Regions from separate parts of the Rhodococcus sp. PAMC28707 genome, predicted to be linked through region 1. Evidence: riboswitches for the same ligand, from Rfam matches in the RefSeq annotation. Region 1 holds a riboswitch; each other region holds the start of a gene.
The links. A riboswitch is a leader RNA that binds a small molecule or an ion and turns the genes downstream of it on or off. The one in region 1 is predicted to bind thiamine pyrophosphate.

Region 1 (4,782 bases):
CTCAGTGCCTCGGTCTTGGCCTTACGGGAGCGAGTGGCACCCACGGCCAACGAGGTCTCGACGATTCGGATGAACAGCACCAGAAGTAGGTATCCAGAAGTGGACCACCTCAATCCACCGACCCCGGGCATCGTCAGGTGAAACCGAGTACTTGATCTCCCCATGCCGCGCGTAGAGCGGCGTCCGGGTCTTCGACAACAGAATCCTGGGCGTCGATGACAAGTGTGGAACGGGTCGGCTCGACGTACGGCGCCCAATGCTTCGCACCGTCGAGGGTGGCTGGGACTCCGTGCTGGGCAAAGGCGACCCATCTCTTCATCACACGCAGCGATACTGCCGTCGCTGCCTTGCGGCCACCGAGCCAGAATGTCGGATCTCTGTTCAACGTTCCGAAATTGCCGAAGACATAAGGCAACTCGGTCGCGTGTCCCGCACCTATACGAGCAGCCTTCAGCATCGGTGTCGCATGATCGAATCGATACATCCAGACCGGCGCGTATCGACTGTGCGCGTCCGCGATCCACATGGTCGGCATTCGGAATCCGGCATCCCTCGACATCGCTAGTGCACCAGCCGATTTCGAACGATCCGGATAAGCCGACATGATTTCTGCGATACGGAACGCCGGCAGATCCGAGTGATCGTTCGCGATCGCACGAAACATCTCCGTGACGGTGTCCGACGTGACCGGCATCAACGGTGACTTCATCAATCGGAAGATCGATGCCTCATCGTGATTCGTTCCGATGATCAACGGGATGCGGTGCGAGTATCCCTTTTGGAACGCTGCAACGGGATACCGCGGGACGATATCTCCGTCGACCACCGGCGCGAGCCCCAATGTGCCCGGCACCCGCGTCGGGACCTCGTAACACAGGGTGTCGCCCGCCTCGACGAGACGCATGAAGTCGACGGTTTTCAACTCCCCGATTCGATCCGGAGTGATATCCACGAGTTCGAGGAATCTCGTGGCCACGGCCGCCGCGCGTTCCGGTCCGTACACCGACGTCGCGGGCGCACTTTGCACGATAGCGCGGTGAAACAGTCCCTCGGCCTTCGGCGAGGTCATCAGTGTCGTGACCGACGCGCCACCCGAGGACTCGCCGAACACGGTCACGTTCGACGGATCACCACCGAACGATTCCACGCAACGCTGCACCCATTCGAGTGCCGCGATCTGATCACGCAAGCCGAGATTCGTCTCGAAGACCGTCTCCGCTGTGGAGAACGACGACAAGTCGAGGAATCCGAAAGCACCGACGCGATAGTTGACGGTGACGAGCACCAGGTCACCGAGTTCGGCGAGCCTCCTGCCGTCGTAGACGCTCTGTGCAGAGGAACCGAGCGAGTAGGCACCGCCGTGAATCCACACCATCACCGGCCGAGGTCGACCGTCGGGCTCGGGGGCCCAGACATTCACCGACAGACAGTCCTCCGACATCGGGATCGCCGGATCGATCGGCACCGGATTATCTTTGCCTTGGGGTGCGACATCACCGAAATTTCGACAATCCCGGGCTCCTGCCCACGGTTCCACGGGCCGCGGCGACCTGAAGCGATGTTTGCCGTCGGTCGCAGCCGCGTATGGGATTCCCTTCCAGACGAAGTGTGTGCCGTCGCGGTACCCGATCACATCGCCGTCCGGAGTGTGTACCTGACATGTCCAAATGCCGGCTTGCTCGACTTCGGTCAAGGCATTCCTCCGTATCCGACGTATACCCATCCGATCCTGGTCAAGGTACCAATTCCTGAGATCGATCCGTCCGCTTTAAGCTGGCGAGATGAACCGACTACGCGCATACGGCGCAGCCGTTGCTGCCGCGTCCTTCCTGGTTCTTGCCGGATGCGGGTCCGATGTCGACGGCAGCGCGACGGCGCCGCTTGCCACGGTCGACACCGACCCACCGTCGGTGGTCCGCACGACGCCCGCTACTCCCCCGTCGCCGATGACCTCGGCTGCCCCAACCACAACCGCGTCGACGACCCCCGCCAAATCGACAACGAGCAGTCCCCCGCCGACCGCCGACCCGTCCCAGTACGAGAGCACTGCCGGGTTCTTCTACTTCACCAGCCCGAGTGGCAAGTTCGAATGCGCGATCGTCGTCACCGAGACCTCGATCGCTGGGTGTCATGGCGAGTTTCCTCGCTCGGTGCCGCGGGTGGCGGGAAGTGGTGCTCCAGAGTCCTCGGTGGCTCCCAACACCGTCGAGATCACTGCCGGATCCCCAGCCAGGTTTCTCAGCTCGGGCGATCCGCGCTTTCATCGGTTCGACGGGCCTGCGAAACAACTGCCGTACGGGCTCACCCTCGCCATACCCGGAAGTGGACGTTCCAATGGGCTCGAATGCCGAGTCGAGGAGTCGTCCGGGGTCACCTGCCTGGATCAGGTCGGCCATGGTTTCACGGTGTCGGACAAGGTATTCGAGCTGAAGTAGACGCAATTTCCAACGAGCGTTTCGCCGGCGCGCGACCTCACATCAGATACCGGGTATGAATCCTGGGTAAACGAAATGCTGCGGGCCACCACCTGGCATCGAGGATCCGGTCACGTTCGGGAAGTCGAGCTACAGAGCAACCGATTCTGCGCCACCACCTCACCGTTCGGTCGTAGTCGACACGGTTGCGCGCGGAGAGGTCTACGGCCCGCTCACACTGCGTCACCGGCCAAGGGTGCTAGGGTCGGCGATGTTCTGACACGGGGTGCGTCCGTACATGCGGATGCTGAGATCACACCCGTCGAACCTGATGCAGGTAATGCTGACGAAGGGATGTCAAGGCGATGACTGCGCCTGTAAACTCGATGGACTCTGTCCGTCACACGGATCTGATGTGGACCGCAACGACTTCGTTGCGTCACTCGATCGACCAACTCGAATTTCTGACGCTGCTGGGCGAGGGCAAGCTACCGCTCGACGCGTTCCGGACGTATCTCGAACAGGATCGGCTGTATCTGGCGGGATACGCGAAGGCGCTGGCCATTCTGGCATCGAAAGCGCCGGACACGGCGACTGCCGCCTTTTGGGCCACCTCCGCGGCGAGCGCAGTCGAGGAGGCAACGCTTCACGAGTCACTGCTCTCCGGTGACGCGCTCCCCACGGCGAACGCGCAGGCCACGCATTCACCCACCTGCCTCGGGTACGTCTCGTACTTGGTAGCAACCGCCGCCACCGAGCCTTATCCCGTTGCGGCGGCGGCGATCCTGCCATGCTTCTGGATCTATGCCGACGTGGCCGTTCGCCTTTCGACATCGGCCAAACGGGTTCTCCACCATGATCCGAATCATCCCTACGCACAATGGGTTTCGGCGTACAACTCCGATGAGTTCCGTGATGCCGTCGATTGCGCGCGCCTACTGGTGGACGACGCCGCTCGGCTCGCTACCGATGCTCAACGAAGTGCCATGATCGACTCGTTCGTCATCGCGACGCGGTACGAATCGATGTTCTGGGACAGTGCACTTCACCCGACACCGTGGCCACTTCCCTCTTCCGGGATTGCTGCGTTGGAGGTAGCACTGTGACACTCTTCCGAAGGATCGGCGCCATCGCAGTTGCCGTCGCCACCATTACTTCACTGACTTCGTGTGCACAATCCACTGACTCCGACACCATCCGCTTCGCGCTCGACTGGACGCCTAACACCAACCACACCGGGCTGTACGTTGCTATACAGGAGGGGTACTTCGCCGACGCCGGACTCGACGTCGAAATACTGCCTTACAACAGCACATCCCCGGACACGCTGGTCGACGCGGGCAACGCCGAGTTCGGCATCAGCACGCAGAGTTCGACTACATTCGCGAAAACAGCAGGAGCTCAAATCATTTCGGTACTGGCGCCGCTGCAACACTGGGCCACCGGAATCGGCGTGAAAGCCGACCGCGAAGACATACCGAGCCCGAAAGCCCTGGACGGCAAAGTCTACGCAGGCTTCGGTGATACCGGAGAGAAGGCCGGACTACGCCAAGTCATTCAAAACGACGGCGGCGCAGGTGAGTACGACACCGTCGTGCTCGGAACATCGGCCTACGAGGCCGTGTATTCGGGCACAGCGGACTTCACCGTGTCCTACCTGGCGTGGGAGGGTATCGAGGCCGAGCACAGCGGTACTCCGATGAAATACTTCGACTACACCGACTACGGCTTCCCCGACGCCTATGCCCTCACAGTCAACGGTAACGAGAACTGGCTGGCAAGCCATCCCGACGAGGCCAAGAAATTCGTCCAGGCGCTTCAACGCGGCTACCAACTCGCGGCAGACGATCCGGTCCGCGCCGCGCAGGACATCATCGATGCGAATCCAGGGGCCTTCACGGACGAGCAATTGGTCTTCGAAAGCCAGCAGATGCTCGCCGACCGCTACATGCTGGACGAGTCGGGGGCAGTCGGGCGACAGAACCTCGACAAATGGACCGAATATTCGAGATTCCTGTACGAGAACGGTGTCCTGGTCGATCAAGGCGGCACCGCCGTCGACACCGAGCCCGACTGGTCCACCTACTTCACCGATGACTTCCTCGGCGCTCAGTAGCGCGGCGTTCGGCGCTGTCGAACGGCCGGCGAAGCGTAGACCGCGAATCGGGGCTGCAATCCGTTGGGCCATGCCATCGGTCACCATCGTCGTGGTGCTCGTTATCGGATGGCAGGTCTACGTCCAGCTCAGCGGGATCCGACCACAGGTACTCCCCTCGCCGTCGAGAATCGTGGCTCAGGGTTGGGCGCAGCGCGACGCAATCGCCGAAAACGCAGCAGCAACTCTGCAGGTCACCATTCTCGGATTTGC
Region 2 (4,782 bases), 920 kb from region 1:
CCATACTGTCGTAGGTGACCCCGTCGGACAGATCGGTATCGGTGCTGAACGCGAGCACATTGCTGCGCCAATCCGGTCCCTGACCTCCAGGGGGATGGAAGCCTTTGCCGACGGTATCGCCGAACGCCGTCGCTATCTGCCCGGGAGCGCTCTCCCACATAATGCCCAGGTCCGTCCCGTAGACCTGCCACCGTTTGTCGGTGCGATTGATCGACCCCGCCCCTGTCTGTTTGGCAACACGGGTGACGTTTCCGATCTGCGGCATTGGAGGTGCAGAAGTTCTGACCGCCGGTTCGACGGGAGGTGACGCCGGATCGGGCGGAGGCGGGAGCTGCACTTCGGGTCCGGGAATCGGGATCGGAATGGTGAAAGGCTTGAACTCGAATCCGATTCGCGGAATGTTCAATTCGCTCGAGAGCGTGGTGGGCTCGCGGGTGTCATCGGTCAGGTTCGGGCACGGATCCAAGCAAGGGTCCGCCGGCAACGGTTCCGGGTCGATACGTGTCGGGGCCGTCGTCGGTGCTGGATACGGCACAGGTGCGAGTTGCGGAAAAGGGATCGGAATCGAGAGATCTTCCGGGACCAGCGACCCTGTCTCGTTCGTCAGATCGGCCGCGCACGCGCCGGGAGGGACGAGGGGTTCGGCGGCAGCCGGGACGCTGTCCCCGTACACGATCATCACGGACCCGAGAACAACAGCGGCACTCACGACGGCCATTCGCTTCGACATACTTCCCCTTCTGCGGATGCACCACCCGTGCCAGCGCATCATGCCAGATTCTCGCGCAATGAGCGCGAAGAGTATTCCTTACGAAAGAGATCACGTGACTGAAGAATTGGCACGACTTCGTCGACGAAGTCGTCGAGACTGTCCGGGTACAGCGGTGGCATCAGATTGAAGCCGTCGGCAGCTCCTCTTCGCACCCACTCCGAGATCTCGTCGGCGATCGATTCCGGCGTCCCGATCATCGTGGCGTGCCCTCCACCCGCTGCGAGTGTCCCGAGAAGCTGACGGACAGTCGGGTCATCTTTGGCGATTATCCGCAGGATCGTCTCGTATCGACCGTGCGGCCCGGTGAACTCCTCGATCGGCGGAAGAGCAGGAACCGGTGCGTCGAGCTCCCAATCGCTGCAATCCTGCTCCACGAACATCCCCAGTGTGCGCAACGACTGCTCGACGGGAAGCAGTGCATCGAGCTCGGCCTTCTTCGCACGGGCCTCGCTCATCGTCGACCCGACGTACGTCACCAGACCCGGCATGATCCCAACGGTCGAGCTGTTTCGTCCGGCAGCATCTATGCGGCGCTTGACATCTGAATAATAGGCGGCGCCGGCCTCGGCATCGTAGGCGACGGCGTAGATCGCCTCCGCGTAGCGGGCCGCGAGATCACGGCCAGGTCCCGACGCGCCCGCCTGGAACAGCACCGGCCGTCCCTGCGGAGACCGCGGGACCGTCAACGGGCCGTCCACCCGAAAGTGCTTGCCGACGTGATCGATGGGATGCACCTTCGCCGGATCCGCATACATTCCCTCGCGATCCAGTACCAGCGCGTCCCGTTCCCAGCTGTCCCATAGCGCGAGGGCAACCTCGACGAATTCCTCTGCGCGTTCGTACCTTTCGACCCGTGCCGGAATGTCCTCGAATCCATGATTGCGCGCCTCGGCGTCGAACATCGAGGTCACGACGTTCCATCCTGCGCGGCCACCACTGATGTGATCGAGCGAGGCGAGCAACCGCGCAGCGTGAAACGGTGTGTAGAACGTCGTGGATATGGTGGTGACCAGGCCGATATGGGTGGTCGTTCCGGCCATCGCCGTCAGGGCTGTGATCGGTTCGAGAAACCAGGTGCCCGCGCCGGCCGGATCACGAACGGAGTGTCCGTCCGCGAAGAACACGGCGTCGAACTTGCCCCGCTCCGCGGTCTGCGCGAGTTCTTGGTAGTAGCTGATATCGCCGAGGTCCTCGACCCTCGAATTCGGGTGACGCCACGCTGCACTGTGATGCCCACAGCCGTAGAGAAATGCGTTGAGGTGCAGCATGTCAGTCCTTGACCAAGCCGCCGTCCACAACCAAATTCTGTCCGGTCACCGACCTCGACCACGGAGACGCGAAGAACAACAGGGCATCTGCGAACTCCTCTGGTGTCACCACTCGCTGCAACGGCGTCGACGCCGCGATGAGGTCGAATACTTCCTCTGGTGTAGCGGCACTGGCGTCGGTGGTCCGCAGTAGGCCACCCGACACCATGTTCACAGTGATACCGTCGCCGCCGAGATCCGCTGCGAGAGTTCGAGTCAGAGACAACAGCGCAGCCTTCGATGCCGTGTAGTCGTGGTACGGCACCACTGGGTTCTGGAAAAGATTGGTGCCCACGTTGATGATTCGGCCGAATCCTGCTGCGCGCATCCCCTTCAGCGCTCGCTGCGTAGTCGTCAGCGCACCACGCACAGTGCCACGGAACTGCGCGTCGAACTCGTCCCATGTGATCGAGTCGGCCTTGCTGCGCGCGTCCCCGTTGAACGAGAAGTCGGCCAACGCGTTGTTGACCACCGTCGTCACGGAGGAACCGAAGTGCGCTTCGGCTTCGGTGAACAACGCGTCCACCTGCTCGGCGTCGGTGATGTCTGCTTGGATCGCTATCCCGCCGATCTCTGACGCCAGCGCCTCCGCCGAGACTCGACTGTTGCGGTAGTTCACCACGACGCGAGCGCCTTCTCGCGCGAATGCCCTGGCCACCGCGGTGCCCAGACCTCTGCCCGCTCCGGTGACGACTACTGTCTGCTCGTCCAACTTTTTCGACTGGATGTTCATGTCAGGCCTTTCGCTCTTCCGGCCCACACCGCGCAGAGCATGCACGTATCACACGTGCAGACATCCCTACGCTGGTGTTGACCAGATCAGGTTCGACGGGTGTGTTCTCAGCCGTTAGGCACCCCGTGTCGAAGAGGACTGTAACCTCTTGTCGAATATCCGTCTATCTAGGATCGATCATAGAAAGCCGTATAGATACCGGACAAGTCGGGTTTGTACACGTCCGGACCCTTATTGACGCCCTGCGCCTAGCGCAGCACCACCCAGCCGTGGGGTGGAACCCTGGTGGATCCGCCGCCCACTTGTGCGTCGCCGGACAATATCTCACCGGCCACGCGGTACGTCACTTCCTCGTCGCCGAGGTTCAACGCCACGTGCAACTGCTCGTCACCCGAGTGGACGCGGTACAACATCGCGGTATTGGACAGCTCCACCGTCTCGGTGCGCGCCTCGACGAGCCAGGGATGCCTGCGGCGAAGCCCGATCAGCTGCTGATGCAGACGGAAGGTCGGCCAACCGTACGGGGCGAGTTCCTCTCTGCTGCTAGGAAATTCCGGCCGTACCTCGTCATCGCCACCGACACGTTCCTCTTTCGCGCCACGGAAGCCCTGTTCGTCGCCGTAGTAGATCATCGGCATGCCCCCGACCGTGAACAGGACCACGAGCGCATGCTCGAGATGGCGTTCGTCGGTGATGGTGCTGGCGATGCGGGCCACGTCGTGATTACCGACGAACGTAGCCGGAACGAACGTCTCGAGCCACTCGTTGTGACGCCCGAGCGCGTGCGACAACTCGAAAAAGTTCCTTTCCGAGATTGCACTCCACGACGCTTTCCACAGCTCGTACTGAGTCACCGAATCCAGTGAGCTCGCCTTCACGATGGCTGCATAATCACCGTGGATGACCTCACCGAGGAAGTAGGCGTCGGGGAACTTTTGCCGAACCTTCGGAATGACCGCCGCCCAGAACCGCGGCGGCACAGCGTATGCCGCGTCGAGACGCCACCCGTCTGCACCCCGTTCGAGCCAGTGCGACATGACATCGACGACATACTGCTCGACCGCGGCGCTGTCATGGTTGAGCGTCACCAGTTCATCGTGGCCCTCGAAATTGCGATGAGTCGGTCTCGCCCCGGACCAGTCGAGATGGAACCACTCGGACTCCGGCGAATCCGGTCCTGCTTCGAGCGCCTGTACGAACCGCGGAAATGCTTGTGCCACATGGTTGAATACGCCATCGAGCATGACCCGCAGCCCACGCGAATGAGCTTGGTGGATCATGTCGTCGAAGTCGGATTCGGTGCCGAGCCGCGAATCGATGCGAAGGTGATCGATGGTGTCGTATCCATGGCTTGCGGAGGCGAAGATCGGGCCGAGGGCGATTCCCGAGGCCCCGAGTTCCACGGCGTAGTCGAACCAGTCGACGATGCGGTGCAGTCGATGCTCGTCCTCGAGCGAAGCGCCGTCCCAGTTATGGACCGGGGCGCCGACGAATCCCAGGGGATAGATGTGCCACCAGATGGCGTGCTCGACCCAGGCAGGTTGACCGCTCATGCCCGGATCACCGACTCACGACCGAGCTCGGCAGCCCCGGTATGACCCGACAAGCTGGTGACGAGATCGAATTCAGCGAGAATGCAACGCAATACATGCGCCACACCGTCCTGGCCGCCGAGCGCCAATCCATACAGAAACGGCCGTCCCAGCAGCACCGCATCGGCCCCCAACGCAAGCGCCTTCGCCATGTCGGACCCGGTGCGCACACCGGAATCGAACAAAACCGTCAGCTGATCACCGACGGCGTCCACGATCTCCGGCAGCGCGCTCAACGACGAGCGAGCGCCGTCGATCTGGCGGCCACCATGATTGGACACCACGATCCCGTCCACCCCGTGATCGGCGGCTGCCCATCCGTCGGCAACCGTGCAGATTCCCTTCAATACGATCGGTCCGTCCCACTGCTCACGCAGG
Region 3 (4,782 bases), 470 kb from region 1:
GGTGGCCACGGTGACAGCAGTAGTGAAGTCGCCGACGGCGAGTGCCTGATCTATCCGCTCGTGCGAGGCCTTCCACGCGGCGACCGACCCGGTCATATCGGCATTGTCGGCAAACAGTTCGGTCAAACGATCGGTGTTCTGCGCGAACTCCGCGTCGAACTCTCTGGTGCTACCGCGTCGTATCAGGTTGAGTGTTTCGTCGGCGCGGGCCTGCTGCGCCAGGATGAACCCGGAAGTCAGTTTCTGCAGCGGAGCGACACCGCGGTTCAGCGCGCGGTCGGTGGCTATCGAAGAAGTCAGCCCCGCCACCAACATCCACCCGAGTAGGAGCGAGATCGCCAGGGAGGCGCCGAGAAATCCCGCGTTGAGCTTTCGGCGGGTGCGGGTAGAAAGGTATATCTGTGCGAGCACCAGCAATATCAGGCACACCACAACGAGACCGATCGCCACGAACGGTGGATTGACGAAGCGTTCCTGGTCGTTAGATACCCGAGCGGCCTGCTCGGCGTAGAGGCGTTCGGCACGGGGCAGCAACGAGGTCTGCATCTGCGTCGACGCCTCACCCAGGTACGCCGCACCGACGGGATTGCCACTGCGATTATTGGCACGGGCGGTCTCCACCAGTCCGGTATACACCGGCAGGCCCGCGCCGATCTCCATGAGAACTGTCCGTGCTTCGTCGTCCGAAACCGCGAGCCCGTCGGATGCCCGGATCAATTCGGTGCCGGCATTTCCGATCGCCTGGGTGTATCGATCGCGAACGTCCCTGGGCTCGAGCCCGCCGGCGATGAATGCAGTCGAGGCAGCCGCGTCGGCAACGGACAGTGCGCCGTAGAGGTTCTGCGCCGAGTTGGCGAGTGGCTCGGTCCGAACGAGAAGCGTGTCGAGCGTCCGGGCTCGCTCGGATACCGAGATGGCGGTAACGGTGCCGGTGACTACGAAAGCGATGATGAGTATCAGTCCCAGAGCGATCATGCGCGCCGGCGTGGACCGAATCAGACGCTGCAGTTCGCGTCGAGAATCGGCCTCCGACGTCACGGCAGCCGTCGTAGGAGGTACGGCAGCCGAGGGCGTAGTGCCGACCACAATCACAGTACCGAGCATATAAGCCGGAGCGACCGTCCGTACGCCTACCGGAAGGTTGACCTAGGGTGTCGGTATGCGTGGCGACGGTGACGGGTGGGTTGTTGGTGAGAACGGCACGCGGCACTGGGGCAAGCACGGCGCGGCTGGGCTATTACTGCGGGCGCCCTCGCCGCACGGTGAGCCGACGGTCCTCCTGCAGCACCGGGCGCTGTGGAGCCATCAAGGTGGGACGTGGGCGTTGCCGGGGGGCGCAAAGGACTCGCACGAAACGAACGTGCACGCCGCTGTTCGTGAAGCGGACGAGGAAGCTGGAATCGGTGCCGAGAACGTCTTCGTGCGCGGGGAAGTCGAGACGGCGCGGATGGCGAGCGGATGGTCCTACACGACTGTCGTCGCCGACGCGGCCACCCAACTCGACACCACGATGAACGGTGAGAGCACCGAACTTCGGTGGGTTCCGGAGGACATGGTCGATCAACTTCCACTGCACCCGGGATTCGCCGCCAGTTGGGCCTCCCTGCGCATCAGCCCGCTGCGAGTTCTGCTGGACACCGCGAACGTACTCGGCTCGAGGCCCGACGGTTGGTGGCGCGATCGCAGCGGCGCAACCGGCAAGTTGCTGAGCTCACTGGCGGGCACCCTTCCGCGAACCGTCGAGCTGCCGGGTGTCGGCTTCGGTTGGCTCACCCGGATCGAGGCAGTCCTCGAAGGTGAAGCACGAGCAGCACAGTTCGAGGACATCAGAGTCCCCGTCATCCACGCCGCCGGCAGTGGGGACGACGAACTCGCATCACAGGCAGCGGCGTCGACGACACTCACTGCTTTGGTCACCGCTGACCGCGGACTGCAGCAACGGCTCCCGACGTCGGTGCAGGTGCTCTCGCCGTCGATCGTGCTGGGCTGGCTCGGCTGACCAGACGGATTCTGTCAGCCCTGCAACGCGAGGTCAGCCCTGCAACGCGAGGTCAGCCCTGCAACGCGAGCTTGAGCTCCCGTGCAGCTGCCTGTGGATCCCGAGCTTTGGTGATGGCCCTTACGACGACGATGCGATCCGCGCCCGCGGCAAGAACTTCGTTTACGTTCTCGGCGTCGATCCCTCCGATGGCGAACCACGGCCGCGTCGGAGCGGATTCCGCGGTGCTGCGCAACAGGTCCAGACCGGCTGCTTTCCGGTCCGGTTTGGTCGGTGTGGCCCAGATCGGCCCGGTAGCGAAATAGTCGACGCCGTCCTCGATGGCAGCGAGAGCGGCCTGGCTGCGATTCTGTGTCGACCGCCCGATGACGACGTCGGGGCCGAGGATCTGGCGCGCATAGTGAACCGGTAGATCGCCCTGGCCGAGATGCAGCACGTCGGCGCCCGATGCGAGGGCAAGGTCGGCGCGGTCGTTGACTGCGAGGAGCGCACCGTGGCGTGTGGTGGCGGCCGACAGAATTGCCAGCGCAGCCAGCTCGTCTTTGGCTTCGAGCGGGCCGAACGTGCGCTCGCCTTCGGAGTTCTTGTCGCGAAGTTGAATGACGTCGACGCCACCGGACAGTGCGGCCTCGGCGAACTGAGCGAGATCGCCGTGCTCGCGTCGAGCATCGGTGCACAGATAAAGCCGAGCTGATGTCAAACGCTCACGCGCTTCCGGGTTGCGGATGATCCGATCGCTTTGCACACCGGCAACGGTAGTCTGTTGGCGAGAGTCGATACACGGGAGTCCCGAGGTACGTGGGGCTGAGAGTGGACACGCCAGTCCTTACCGTCAATACCTGAACCGGATCATGCCGGCGCAGGGAGTGAGGTGGTGAGAAGTGCCCAAGAGCCTTTCCGTGGTCGGTGGCGGAGTGATCGGCTTGGCAGTGGCCGCACGATCTGCGCGCGAGGGCTGGTCCGTGCGGCTCCACGACCCGTCGGTCGGCACCGGCGCATCATGGGTGGCAGGGGGAATGCTCGCGCCGCTGTCCGAGGGATGGCCGGGCGAACACGAACTGCTCGAGCTCGGCGCGCATTCCCTCGCCAGGTGGCCCGAATTCGCACGAGCACTTCCTGGCCCGTCGGTGTTCTCCGCTACCGGATCACTGACAGTCGCCCTCGATGCAGCCGACGCGACGGACCTGCGAACCATTGCCGATTGGGTCGGGAAGCAGGGGCACGAGCTCGAGATCCTCGGTCGGGCCCAGATCCGAGAGCTCGAACCTTCCCTCGCACCGAACATTCGTCTCGGCCTGCTGGCACCCACCGAACTGGCCGTCGACAACCGCATGCTGCTCGAGGCACTGCAGACCGCAGCGATGAGCGGCGGCGTCGAATTCTCCACCGACACCGTCACCGATCTCGACGCACTGACGACCGACCGCATCGTGTTGGCAGCAGGCGCCCAAACCTCCGCGCTACTCACCGATGTACCGGTCCGGGCCGTCAAAGGCGAAATACTGCGTCTACGACGCAGACCCAGTGCCACACCTGCGCCGACCCGAACGATCCGCGGCAGCGTCCACGGACGCGCGATCTACCTGGTACCGCGCGGAGACGGATTGGTTCTCGGGGCCACACAATACGAATCGGGTCAGGACACCCAGGTCACCGTCGCAGGCGTCCGTGACCTCATCGCCGACGCAGAGCGGTTGCTGCCGGGCCTCGGCGAATACGAACTTCACGAATGTGCGGCAGGCCTGCGCCCGATGAGCCCCGATGGGTTGCCACTCATCGGCAAGATCTCCGACCGCGTCATCGTCGCCTCGGGCCACGGCCGCAATGGAATCCTGTTGACGCCCATCACCGCAGACGCCGTCGCTGCACTACTGGAAGACGACGCACTCATCGAAGCGAAGGCCGCAGACCCGGCCCGATTCACCACAGATAGGAAACCATGACTGCTCTGGCAATAGGTGTCACCGTCAACGGCGAGGACCACCTCCTGACCGAAGAGATGACGATGCGTCAACTGCTCGAACATCTTTCGATGCCACCGAAGGGAATCGCCGTCGCCGTCGACGGCATGGTGCTCCCGAAGAGCCGTTGGGATTCGACGATGGTGGGCAAAGGCTGGACCGTCGACGTGCTGACGGCGGTGCAGGGTGGTTGATTCGCTGAAGATCGCGGACAGGACGTTCGACTCGCGCCTGGTCATGGGCACCGGTGGAGCGGCGAATCTCACGGTTCTCGAAGAAGCCCTCGTGGCCTCCGGTACCGAATTGACCACCGTGGCAATGCGTCGCGTCGACGCCGCGGGTGGCACCGGTGTCCTCGACCTGTTGCGCAGGCTGAACATCGCGCCACTGCCGAACACGGCCGGATGTCGCGGTGCCGCGGAGGCAGTACTGACCGCGCAACTCGGACGTGAGGCGCTCGAGACCGACTGGGTGAAACTCGAGGTCATCGCCGACGAGCGAACCCTGCTGCCCGACGCCATCGAATTGGTCAAGGCCGCAGAACAACTGGTCGACGACGGATTCAACGTGCTGCCCTACACCACGGACGACCCTGTCCTGGCCAAGCGACTCGAAGACATCGGCTGCGTCGCCGTCATGCCGCTCGGCGCGCCCATCGGAACCGGCCTCGGCATCTCGAACCCACACAACATCGAGATGATCGTCGACGCCGCGACCGTGCCCGTCATCCTCGATGCGGGCATCGGCACGGCAAGCGACGCGGCGCTGGCGATGGAACTCGGCTGCGATGCCGTCCTGCTGGCAACCGCGGTCACCAGGGCA

Region 2: another riboswitch for thiamine pyrophosphate. It lies ahead of E5720_RS11005 (3-oxoacyl-ACP reductase); the one in region 1 lies ahead of E5720_RS15450 (TenA family protein).
Region 3: another riboswitch for thiamine pyrophosphate. It lies ahead of thiO (glycine oxidase ThiO); the one in region 1 lies ahead of E5720_RS15450 (TenA family protein).

Annotation. Positions count from the first base shown of each region.
Region 1 covers NZ_CP039253.1:3,361,874-3,366,655, reverse strand. The annotation lists gene E5720_RS15465 (ATP-dependent DNA ligase) at 1-80, opposite strand, end outside; gene E5720_RS15460 (carboxylesterase/lipase family protein) at 134-1,693, opposite strand; gene E5720_RS21820 (hypothetical protein) at 1,782-2,435, shown strand; TPP riboswitch at 2,687-2,786, shown strand; gene E5720_RS15450 (TenA family protein) at 2,780-3,520, shown strand; gene E5720_RS15445 (ABC transporter substrate-binding protein) at 3,565-4,530, shown strand; gene E5720_RS15440 (ABC transporter permease) at 4,508-4,782, shown strand, end outside.
Region 2 covers NZ_CP039253.1:2,445,833-2,450,614, reverse strand. The annotation lists gene E5720_RS11015 (DUF4185 domain-containing protein) at 1-730, opposite strand, end outside; gene E5720_RS11010 (LLM class flavin-dependent oxidoreductase) at 769-2,040, opposite strand; gene E5720_RS11005 (3-oxoacyl-ACP reductase) at 2,042-2,812, opposite strand; TPP riboswitch at 2,859-2,948, opposite strand; gene E5720_RS11000 (alpha-amylase family glycosyl hydrolase) at 3,061-4,365, opposite strand; gene E5720_RS10995 (alpha-hydroxy-acid oxidizing protein) at 4,362-4,782, opposite strand, start outside.
Region 3 covers NZ_CP039253.1:2,893,697-2,898,478, forward strand. The annotation lists gene E5720_RS13165 (hypothetical protein) at 1-1,092, opposite strand, end outside; gene E5720_RS13170 (NUDIX domain-containing protein) at 1,160-1,999, shown strand; gene thiE (thiamine phosphate synthase) at 2,052-2,744, opposite strand; TPP riboswitch at 2,770-2,882, shown strand; gene thiO (glycine oxidase ThiO) at 2,881-3,942, shown strand; gene thiS (sulfur carrier protein ThiS) at 3,939-4,154, shown strand; gene E5720_RS13190 (thiazole synthase) at 4,198-4,782, shown strand, end outside.